2 regions of the Chlorogloeopsis sp. ULAP02 genome follow, and region 2 is predicted to be linked to the other one. Evidence: riboswitches for the same ligand, from Rfam matches in the RefSeq annotation. Region 2 holds a riboswitch; the other holds the start of a gene.
The links. Region 2 has a riboswitch for cobalamin ahead of U2718_RS32025 (sirohydrochlorin chelatase). Riboswitches for the same ligand answer to the same signal wherever they lie in the genome.
Positions count from the first base shown of each region.

Region 1: it holds a riboswitch for cobalamin, as region 2 does, so the genes downstream of both, U2718_RS10055 (DUF1636 domain-containing protein) here and U2718_RS32025 (sirohydrochlorin chelatase) in region 2, are expected to answer to the same signal.

Region 1 covers NZ_JAYKTT020000021.1:15,166-21,103, reverse strand. Annotated here, with positions in the region: gene U2718_RS10070 (solute carrier family 26 protein) at 1-144, shown strand, start outside; gene U2718_RS10065 (GMC oxidoreductase) at 149-1,735, opposite strand; gene U2718_RS10060 (GNAT family N-acetyltransferase) at 1,960-2,475, opposite strand; cobalamin riboswitch at 2,581-2,741, shown strand; gene U2718_RS10055 (DUF1636 domain-containing protein) at 2,764-3,183, shown strand; gene U2718_RS10050 (hypothetical protein) at 3,198-3,875, opposite strand; gene U2718_RS10045 (helix-turn-helix domain-containing protein) at 4,045-4,425, opposite strand; gene U2718_RS10040 (cupin domain-containing protein) at 4,520-4,996, shown strand; gene U2718_RS10035 (MBL fold metallo-hydrolase) at 5,074-5,847, opposite strand; gene U2718_RS10030 (aminodeoxychorismate/anthranilate synthase component II) at 5,851-5,938, opposite strand, start outside.
Region 2 covers NZ_JAYKTT020000088.1:9,452-15,389, reverse strand. Annotated here, with positions in the region: gene U2718_RS32035 (hypothetical protein) at 1-310, shown strand, start outside; gene U2718_RS32030 (hypothetical protein) at 595-936, opposite strand; cobalamin riboswitch at 1,137-1,272, shown strand; gene U2718_RS32025 (sirohydrochlorin chelatase) at 1,311-2,333, shown strand; gene sipA (regulatory protein SipA) at 2,432-2,659, shown strand; gene U2718_RS32015 (glycoside hydrolase family 10 protein) at 2,809-4,836, opposite strand; gene U2718_RS32010 (DUF3574 domain-containing protein) at 5,075-5,518, opposite strand; gene U2718_RS32005 (hypothetical protein) at 5,851-5,938, shown strand, end outside.

The DNA.
Region 1 (5,938 bases), on a different contig from region 2:
GATCTCTACGCCCAGCTTAAGCGATCACAGCTTTTACAGAGAATTGGAAATGAACACATATATCTCACACTGCACACAGCGATCGCAGGATTTGCAGAGCGCGATCGATATTTTAGCAATCAGGTTGTTGAGTCAGATAAATAAGTGTTTAAGCAAAATCATCTGCAATAATCCGCTCGATACACCGTTCTGCAAGAGCAGCGATGGTAAGAGAAGGGTTAACGCATCCAGCGTAGCCGGGAATCATTGCACCATCCATAACATATAAACCTTTGTAGCCTATAACTCTACCGTAAAGGTCACAGGCTCTTCCAAGTACAGCACCACCGAGCGGATGCAACGTGATCTGATCTGAAACACGAGCAGTCGTAGGCTGATATGTACTGTTGGTATTAGCTTGGTTAAGTGTTTGGTATGTTCCCAAGGCTGCTTGACGTAGCTGAACAATCTCCGGATCATATATAGGCCAATTCAATCGCACATTATTAGTGAAAGGGTTAAACTGAAAGCTCCCCTTTGCTAAACCAATAGTAATTCCTAATGAATAGAGACTATCTTGCCGTGTTTCATTCCATTGTGGATATGGCTGAAGGACTGTTGGTGCAAGTGGATTAGCATGATCTTCAATGACAACGCTTAATGGCCCACCCTGAGTGGGGTTAGTGGGTGGTAGACCAACTCTAAGACCAAGACTATCACCATTACTACCCCAGAATTCTCCCACAGCATCATTTAGGTTTTGCAGCGTTCTTTTAACTTTTGCTTTCACTAGAAGCTTTGACGTTCCCATCGAACCAGCCGCTAAAAAAACGTGCCTACTCGTAAAGGTGAGCTTTTGTATGACATTCCCGCCTTCATCGATTTGATTACAAAAAACTGCATAGCGATGTTCCGGCAACTCGTAGATATCTGTCACTATATGTAATGGCAAGATTTGAACAAATCCGCTCTGTTCTGCCTGTAGCAGATAGTTGCGATCCAAGCTGTTCTTACAGCCGCTATTATTTCCATATAAAAATTCGCCAGCGATCGCAGAAGAAACGCGCTCTCCAGAAATTTCTTGGCGAACCACATCCCAGTCGAGATTCATGTCCAATAGCTTTCCAGGCAAACCTGCATTTGCCGCCTGTTCTAGAGTGACACGTGTTAGGCGGTAGTACTCTGACGCCAAAATATCTGCTGGGATAGGGCTAGGCTTTAGTATGGAGCGAACTCTAGGATAATATACCTCAGCCATCTCATCATAAGAGATTGCTCCTTGGAAGACTCGATCAAAATTAGCGCGTGATGGTTCGTAGGTAGCAGCAGAGTAGACAAGAGAACCGCCACCTACACCTGCACCTGCCAATACACCAATGCCATTTTCTTCTAGAACCTCCAACACACCTGTACAATCATCAATAGCAGTAGGTTTAAAAATACCGAGTACAGGAACAGAAGAGGAATTTAGCCACAAAGAACGACTATCTGGAGTACGCACACTAGCAAAGGTGTTTTGTTCTTCAGTCAAAGTCCAACGACGTCCGCGTTCTAACACAATCGTTTTTATTCCAGCTTGTGCTAACCGCAGCGCAGCAACCGCGCCGCCAAAGCCACTGCCAATCACGATCGCATCTATAGGTTCACTCTGAGTTGCCCAGGAACGCAGGATATCAGTGCTAGTAACTGCATAACTTCCAACAGCAAAAGCACCAGCTTTGAGGAAACGCCGTCGGTAGATGCGGAGATTATTCATAAGCGTTTCTTGGAAGAATTAATAGAAATTAGACTCTACATATAGCACGGGAGTCTATGAGGCAGTAATTCATATGCAACTTTGATTCCAGTACAAATGGATCTAAATTTTTCGCAAAAATCAATAAATATACAGGAATTTTCTACCGACAATGTTACTGCAAGACCCCCAACTTTTTAGAAAAGTCGGGGATCTATGTTTTTAGTTTATTTATGTTGACTTACTTAAATGTGCCTATGTGGATGAATCTCATAGTATAGAAGTGGTCGTCCATTGACGAGCGCCCGTCGAGTCCTAGTCATACCTAGAGCCTCAAGTACTTTTATCGAAGCTTTGTTCGGTTCATCAACATCTGCGATCACACATTCCAAATCAAGCACATCAAAGGCATAATCAAGTATTGCCCGTGCAGCTTCTTTAGCATAACCGCGTCCCCAAAGTGAGGGGCGAGTGCCAAAGATGAGACTCGGTGGTTCCTGCGATGAATTAAGCAAACCTGCGAATCCGGCAATCATCAAGTCATTCTGATTTTCAGAAAATAGCCAAATTCCGTAGCCGTAATTTGTAAAATTTGCTGTACTTGTCTCGATAAAAGATTGCGCTTCTTCACAGGAAATTTGGCGATCGTCCCAGAGGAATCGCCGTACATTAGCATCAGTCCATAGCTTGTGCAAGGAGTTCAAATCCTCGTTTTGGCATGGCCACAGACTCAGTCTTTCTGTGTTAAGTAAGTACTTCATTATGATTCAATTCAGCAATAGCGGCTTTTGTCTATGTGCTGCACTGTCATATTAACTTGCTAACATCGCGTTCATCCTTGATCTCAGTGACAAAACGCATTGATGTTATGATGAAAAATATTCGGTTCTAATGGGGAACAGCCATCAGAGGTAACGGGGAAAGTACGGTGCAAATCCGACGCTGTCCCGCAACTGTAATCAAATCAAAAGTCACACAACTTTTGTCTTTGTAAGTCAGAATGCCCGCCGAAGTGAACAAATTATTTCCAATGTATCTGCGAGGAACAGATGACTGCTGTAGCAAATATTTCCGCAACTCAGGACACGAATGTCCCTTCTCATACTTTATTTGTTTGTAAAACTTGTGCCACCACATGGCAAGATGGCAAGCGAGTCGGTGAAAGTGGAGGCCAAAAGTTACTACAACAGCTTCAGAACTTAGCGCAAGATTGGCATTTGAAACATGATTTCTCAATTCAGGAAGTCGAATGCATGAGCGCTTGCAGTCATTCTTGTGTTGTCGCTTTTGCTGGTTGTGGTAAATTAACTTATCTATTTGGAGATTTACCAATCGATCACAGTGCATCCGCAATTTTGGAATGTGCTAGCCAATATTACACTAAACCTGATGGTTTACTATCTTGGTCAGAACGTCCTGAACCCCTTAAGAAAGGCATTTTGGCTAGAATTCCAACCTTACCCCAATAAACTTTTTAGGGCTGTTAATTAACTGTTTCTTGTACGAGTATTAATTTTCCTTCTTTGTATGCTTGCCGTAAGGCGATCGCCTCTGCCACAATCTTTTGAGCGCTAAGTCCTTCTGTATCCATCATTTTTTGTAAAGTAATTCCAGTCCGTTCATTTTCTTCATGAATGGGGGGAATTTGACAGTACCTACCGCCATTTTTTGTGCGTCTCCAGATACTGGGTTTTTCGGGTTTTATTTCCCTGGGTTGACGTTGCTTTCTGACTAGCTCTCGTACTGCTTTTTGAGAAACTTCTGCCAAATCTAATAGCTGATCAATCACTGGCTGATATTTCTTGCTGTTTTCTGCTAGCTGATATATGGTTCTCGGTTCAATTTGCGCTAAATCTTGAGGTGAAAATTTTTGAAAGGCTGCTGCTACCTTTAGATATTTCTTTTCTTCATCTAAGAAGCCGTGTTCAGAAAGCAGCTTTTTGTATTCTCGTTGAGAGTGCGTTTTTTTTAATTCGGCTAAAAAGAAGGCATGACGCAGAATAGTTGCGGTGGCATGAAAGAGAGCCCCAAAAGAGGAATTTAGATCACTTGAAAGCGCTGCTACCTCAGCCTGCTCTTGCTCGTATTCTTTAAAGGAGGATCTAGTAATTGTTTTAGAATCGACTTGAGCTGCTATTACACTGTGCATTTGTGTCGTCATAAAGCGATCGCACTCTTATAGTGTTGGCAAAATTTAGCTTTACTAGAACAATTGTACTACTTTCATGGTAAGAAGAATCCCCGAAGATACTAAAATTTTTGAGAAAAATGATTAAAGATTTATACAAGTGGGAGCTAGGGGCTAGACAGAAGAATTCTATTTCAATCCCTCACTCCCTCACTTCTCCTACTCCATCTTGATTTTGAGTGGAGCCACCTTTCGGAATCATTGTTTCAGGAATATGCTCTAACCCCCATTCAATCATTGCTATAAGCACAGGGCGAAGACTTTGTCCTTGTTCTGTAAGTTGGTAGTTCATTCGCCGAGGATGATTACCGTATGGCTGCTTGACTATCAAACCCAAATCTTCAAGAGACTTGAGTCGATTTGCTAAGATATTAGTCGAAATTCCTTCCGGAGATTCTAAAAACTCCTCAAATCGCTGTTTACCAAAAAACATCATGTCTCTAATTACCAATAGCGTCCAACGATCGCCGATTAAATCCAGCGTGGATGCGATCGGACAGTAAGAGCGTTTTAATTGTGTCATCTATCAAAAATCAAAGTTCGAGTATTACTTGCATTTTACAAGTAAGCTTTGCTAAATTAGCTTGTAACTTGCAATTTAAAAGTCAATAGTAACCATGATGCAATCTATGCCAATCACTAGATCTGGAAATAACTTTACTGTTGTAGATTTCGGGAAATTTTCTGATTTGGAGCAGTATTTTTTTGAAGCTCAGGAACCCTCGATTAAGCTAGAAGGTAAGGTATTTTTAAAGCAATTGCTTCAGTTGACTAGTGCAGAGATTTCCCTTAATACCTTACAACCTCTTAAATCCATACCGTTCTATCACAAGCATCAATTAAACGAAGAAATTTATATTTTCATTCAAGGTCAGGGAGAATTTCAAGTGGATGATTGTGTCTTTCCAGTCTCTGAGGGAACTGTAATCCGTGTAGATTCTGAAGGAGAACGCTGCTTGCGCAACATTTCAGATCAAGAACAGCTTAACTGGATAGTGATTCAATCACGAGCAGGTTCTTATCGCGATCGCACAATTGAAGATGGCTATGGTATTCAAAAACGGGTTAGTTGGGTTGGGAAGCAACGGATTTGAGCTAACTTATGTTCACTTTTTTACCTCTGTAGTTTGGTATTAAATTTTAAAGGGCAGGCATGAGGCTGCCCTACACACTAAAACTTGTAACTTAAAACCTGTATTGCTCCATTCTCCGGCAAATTACCAGAACTAATAGTAACTGTGTCACTATTACTACGACGAACCGTCATTCCATCCATTAATTTCAAAAAGTCATCCAAGGGAGCAATATCGCAGGCGTTACCATCGGCTGCTTTTGTACGGTAATGGGTAGGAATAATTAATTTAGGATTGATAACTTGAATTGCTTGTTTTGCTTCCTGGGCATTATAAGCTTTTGGCCCGCCCCCTACAGGTACAAATGCTACATCGGGACGCCCAATTAGGATTTTTTGTTCAATGGAAATTGGTGCAGCAGCTCCTCCTAGATGTAGGATATTGATTCCAGACTGATTCCATTGCCAAGCTGTATTTTTACCAAACTGCCTACCCCCTTTGCGATCATGATCGAGAGCAATTCCTTGAAATTTAATTCCTCGAAATTCATAGGCTCCCGCTTCGTAAATCAACTTGGGATTTCCAGGTAGATTTTCCACCGCGCCTTCATCTAGCAATTGACTACTAATTAGTACTAAATCTGCTGCCACTTTTGGCGCACGATAACCGGCGGTACAACCAACTGTACGAAATGGATTAACCAAAATTTTCGTACCATCACCAGTAAATAGAAAGCAAGTATGCCCCAACCACTGAACTGTTAATGAACTACTGCGAGATTGGGCATTAGCTTGCAGGTTAGAACCCAAATTAGTCATGATGGTTGTTGCCAATCCCGCTCCAGCATAGCCCATCAGTTGCCGTCGTTTCATTAATTACTCTCTTGTCCTCATTTGTAATGTTGCCAGAAAGTTTCGCAGTAACTGCTTACCTGAAGAAGTGAGTACACTCTCTGGGTGAAAT
Region 2 (5,938 bases):
TGTACGCTTGATTGAAACAGCTAGTTGGTCAATCTTGCAAATTCCTTTCAAATTACTTTTGGCTGTTATTAAACTGAGCTTTTTATCATTTACTAAAATTGGTAGTTTGACTATTCAAAAAATCACAAGCGATCGCACAACTGATCAATTACCGCTGTTACCACCAGCCAATGCCCAACTGCTTCACTTTAATAAACAGCAAAGACTAGCAGAAATTCAAGAGCGATTAGCCAAAATTCAACAAGAACAACATGAGCTTTTGCAAGAAGCAGCAGAACTTTTGGCAAAAGACACAATTGATATGAGTTAATATACAGCAAATTTATATTTATTGGAACCACAGAATATTTGTTTGAAACTCTAATGCCTTTAGCATTTTTAATCTCTCTTATTGCCTGTTTTACAAAAAAATCATAATGTACAATTTTAACCCGATCGCTCTATTCACATCTTGCACCATACCCCTGCGGGAAGAGCTTTACCTACGATTGAGAGAGCCTCTGGCTCTAGTTCTTGTTACCAGGTTCAACCTGGTAACGAGCATTTAGAGGCTTTGCCTCCAGACTGTTGGAAATGGTGCAAGATTTCAGTCTACTAATTTATGTTGCTCGTAACGGCAAAGGTGCGATAAGCTTCTAGTGCATCCTGTTTGACTTGTTCGGGAACGAGAGGAAAAGTAGTGAGGATGTAGGCAAATTCTTCTGCTGTTAAACCGTAGAGGTGGGCTATCATGCCATCGAGTTCTGCCCTGAGTTTAGCGCGATCGCTCTCAATAGTAACGCCGTTTGTGTGGGAACCGAGTCCGATTTCTTGCGCGAGTTCGTCGAATTCTGGTGTGGTGCAGATGAGTTTGGCAGCGCGTTCGACTATTTCACAGAAGTAGCGATCGGTTTTTGTTAGGCGTGGTACTGGGAGTTGGTAAAGTAACCTACACAAAAATCTGCTCTGTACGAAACTTGTAGCGTCTGTTGCAAAATCGGTAGGAGTTGTAAATCAATGTTATAAAATATACTTAATATGGTTTAATACCTAGTTGAAATTTGTGATGAGTTGCTCGCTGACAGTTTTATACGAGTATAAGCTCAGTGATTGTAAAAAATTCTACCCCCTCCCCCTGCATTTTGGAACTGGACGAGATTCAGTTAAGATAACAAGGCAACTGTGAACCGTAACAGAAGAGGGAAACATCGGTGCAAGTCCGAGGCTGTGCCGCAGCTGTAAGCGAATTTGATTTTCGTAAGCCAGAACGCCGATCTGTTACTTGCTCACTCTATTTCCTGCGTTGCACAGGAAAGGAGCTTAAACTCAGAATGCCTATTTTTAACACAACAAGTCTCACCCAATTGGAATATCCAACCAGCGATCGCCTGCAATTACCTGCGCTGCCGATAAAACGTCCTTTATTGATGATTGGTCATGGTACAAGGGATGCAGAAGGGAGGCAAGCTTTATTAGATTTTGCTGCTATCTATCAATCTTTAGATGCATCACGTCCAGTTATGCCTTGTTTTTTGGAATTAACTGGCCCTACTATTCAAGAAGGAATCGACCAGTGCCAAGAAAAAGGCTACACGGAATTTTCCGTGTTACCAGTGCTGCTCTTCGCTGCACGACATAATAAATTCGATATTACTAATGAACTTGATCGCGCCAAGAGCAAGTATCCGCAGTTGAAATTTCACTACGGCAGGCACTTTGGCATTACCCCTGCCATTATCGAATTGTGGCGATCGCGTCTAGCAGAACTCGACAAGCCAGAAAATAACCCCCATCAAATTTCTCGCGCTGATACAGTACTTTTATTTGTCGGGCGTGGTTCTAGCGATCCCGATGCCAATGGTGATGTTTACAAACTCGCTCGCATTCTTTGGGAAGGCAGTGGCTACTCTACTGTTGAAACTTGCTTTATTGGCATTACCCACCCCAGGCTCGAAGAAGGCTTTCGTCGCGCCCGCCTCTACCAGCCAAAACGTATCATTGTCCTACCATATTTCCTGTTCACGGGCGCTTTAGTGAAAAAAATCTTTAACATAACAGCCCAACAGCAGGAACAACACCCAGAAATTGTGATGACTTCTCTGCCAGAAATGGGTTTGCATCCACAGTTATTTTCTGTACTGCGAGAGCGAGAAATTGAAACTCAATTAGGACAAGTACAGATGAATTGTGAAATGTGCAAATTCCGGCTAGCAGCTTTAGCCAATCATCATGGACATGGGCATTCTCACGATCATCATCACCACCATCATCACACTCACGACCACTCCCATCCTCCCATAGATCCCTACGCAGACATAGAGCAGTACCATCAAAAAATTTGGCAAGCTCCTTAGCAGTTATCAGTTATCAGTTATCAGTGAACAGTTATCATTCAATTAGTTGTTTGTTAACTGTTCCCTGTCCCCTATCCCCTGTCCCCCAGCCCCTAGTTATGTCCAAAGAGTTTACCGTTGGCAGTAAAGTCCGTGTTGTGGCATTACCGCCCTATGTCAAAACCGCTGAACCGATGCCCATGCTGCGTCCCCCGGATGTGATTCAAATTGGCGAAGAAGGCGTAGTTCTAGATCGCCGCCCTGGAGGTTACTGGGGCGTGCGCTTTGCTAGGGGAGCATTTCTCATGGAAAGCCAATACATTGAAAGTATAGAAGCTAATTCGTAAAATTTAATAATTTAGTTAACATGAAATGCTTGCTGAAAAGGGAGAGACGAGGGAGCAAGAGAGCTAGGGAACGAGAGAATGAGAATAATACCCTCATACCTTCCCTCTTTCATACCTTCACTCCTTCAAGTGTCTCCGTGTCCTTCCTTTTATATTACCGATATCACCACTCCTACACTTTCATTTGCTAACCGATTTACTGCACACACAGCATAGGTTCCCGGTTCAACAGTGGCAAAAGTAGTACCAGCTGATAAAATTCGCTGAAGTGTCCAACTATCGCCACTCTGCTTGTAAAGTGTCCAAGAACGAATCTTTTTATCATCACCCGGCTGCCAAGAAAGCTTGCGGTTACTTACTTGCAATGCAGTGGGCGGTGCTGGTGGTGTTGCATTCTGCCAAGACATAGTAGGAACTAAAGCAGGTTTGGCATACAGCGAATTTTGGAACGTCTCAGAGATGCCTTGACGATTTTCGATCAGAGAATTGGTGCTAAAGAAAATATTCCCCAAAGATAAATCTCCCACTAGGTTGCGGCTAATCTTGATTTGCTTTTCTATTTCCTCATCTTTCCAGGCTTTGCCGTCTAACTGAGAGATATTGTTACCAGCGTAAATGTGTCGCTGTTTCGGATTAGTTTCTGTCCACCACTTTAACAGGGTTGGATAACTTTGTTGTGTTTGGTCGGTACGCCAGTAAAGCTGCGGGGCGATATAATCAATCCAGCCTTGTTCCAGCCATTTTTTAGCATCGGCATACAGTACATTGTAGGCATCTAAACCAACAATGCCAGGGGGTTGTCCGGGACGGTAAATACCGAAGGGACTAATGCCAAATTTGACATCGGGTTTTGTTGATTTAATTCCCTCTGCTAGACGCAGTACCATTTGATTAACATTTTCTCGTCGCCAGTCGCCCAAGCTGAGTTTACCACCAGCTGCTTGATAGGCGGCATAAGTTTTACTATCTGGAAAAGATTGCCCTTGGATGGGATAGGGATAAAAATAGTCATCTAGGTGAATGCCATCGATATCATAACGTCGCACCACGTCTAGAATGACGTTGTAGGCTCTATCTTGAACAATTTTTGCTCCTGGTTCCATCCACAGTTGATTGCCCCACTGATAAACATATTCTGGATTTGTAACTGCTATGTGAGGACGGACATTACTGCCTTGCTTGATGGAAGTTTTAGCACGATAGGGGTTGAACCAAGCATGAAGTTCGATATTACGTTTGCGACATTGAGCGATCGCAAACTCCAAAGGGTCGTAAAATGGAATTGGTGCTTGACCTTGAGTTCCTGTTAACCAAGCACTCCAAGGTTCTATTTGAGAAGCATACAATGCATCGCCTTCCGGCCGTACCTGTAAAATCAGGGCATTGAAATTTAGTGATTGCAATTTTTCAATAATATTTACTAACTCAGCTTGTTGTTGTAGAGCTGAAAGTGCAGCTTTTTTCGGCCAATCACTATTCCAGACGCAGGCTACCCACGCCCCTCGAAATTCCCGGCGATGGTTTACCTTAACAGTATTAGGCGGTGTCGGCGTTGGTGTTCCTGCTAGAGGTTGCACAACTATATAGTTAGAAGGAATTTTTTCGGCTTTTCCCAGATACACCAAAGCTTGATAAACAATCGCTGCTACATCAGCACGGGTTGCCGCTATATTTGGGTTAAGTAATTTTACATCTGGGTAACTAACTACGATTCCAGCTTTGGTAGCAATAGCTATCTGGTTTTTAGCGTATCCAGCAATATTTGCCGCATCTTTGTAGATTTGGGGAAGTTCTGTGAGCAGATCAGGTTTAATATTGGCAGCAAAGTTTAAACCATTAACCACAGCGACTAAAACATCGCCTCTGGCAATTCTATGATTGGGACGAAAAGTGCGATCGGGGTAACCAGACAAAAATCCTGTTTCATAAGCTCCTTTAATAGCATTCGCCGCCCAGTAAGTATTTGGAACATCAGTAAAAGGGACATATTCTCGCCTTGAAGATTGCGTAAAGACTTTGGCAATGATGGCTGCAAACTCAGCACGAGTAACTGAATTATTAGGGCGAAACGTGCGATCAGGATAACCATTTAAAATACGACGCTCGGCTAAAGCGATAATAAATAAGCGTGACCAATGGTTCTGAATATCAGAGAAAGAAGTAGAATTAGATACCATTGTCGCTCCCTGCTAGTTTGTATATTATTCTTTAGTTAATTTAACTTGAGCTTGTCAATAAACAAACATCTTCTGTAGGGTGGGTAATGCTTAACTTTCCTCAAAGCCTTTTACGTTCTTTACAGTACCTACCTTACGGTTTAATTTAAACTAGTAGAATAAGAAAATTATTAGACATTTTATTAAGTAAATTTACATACTAGCAGTCAAGGAAGTTTGTAAGTGTACAAATTGTTCCTTAAAAAGATACCTTAACAGAACTAGTGACGCGCAAAACAGATTCCTGATGGAAGGCGCGCTTATAACTTGCGATCACCTCTTCAATCATCTGATTCCTCTTGTGGTTATTTTCATAAATCAAAATCACTAGCTTAGTCTTTTCCCTGTTCAGGCTGCCAGAACTGTTCAAATATTGTCCGTAGCCATCCATCACGGTTAATCCTTCTTGAAAACGGGGTGTGATGACACGGTTTAAAAATTGTTGCCATTGCTCCTCAGAAATTGTTCCTCCGTTTGGTTTGCTTAAGCCGAAGAACAACTCTTCTTTAATGAGAATCTTTATGCTTGAGTTCTGAGAAGATTGGAGAGACTGGGCGCGAAGATAAGTATTTGTATGGACAGGAGTGATTACAAGAAGGCTTGTAAGAATGAGATTATTGAGACTTTTTTGCCAAGTTATCATCTGTTTATGCGTCTGACAATATAGAATTGATAATTTCTAAATCCAAAATTGCAGTGAACTACCGACACGGAAAATGTACCCACACTATCTATTCCTACAAGCCTCCTGAAAGAGTTTTAGGATTGGAAGTGATTTTTGTATAGGTATTGGTGATTGGGTACTGGGAAAGAAATTCTTCCCAATCCCCAATCACGAGTACCCAGTCCCTTTTCTCGTAGAACTTGATAAAATTTGATGTTCTATAGTGTGTACAACTGCTAAATTAGCAATTTAATGTTGTTCCGAGATTGAGCAAATTTAACTTTATATCAGCAAAAAATTGTTACCAACCTATGAGTATTCTATCTAGCTTAAAATTCCGATTCGCAGTAGGTTTTACCACTTTATCACTTATTGGTTTAGGGAGTGGTTATTTATACA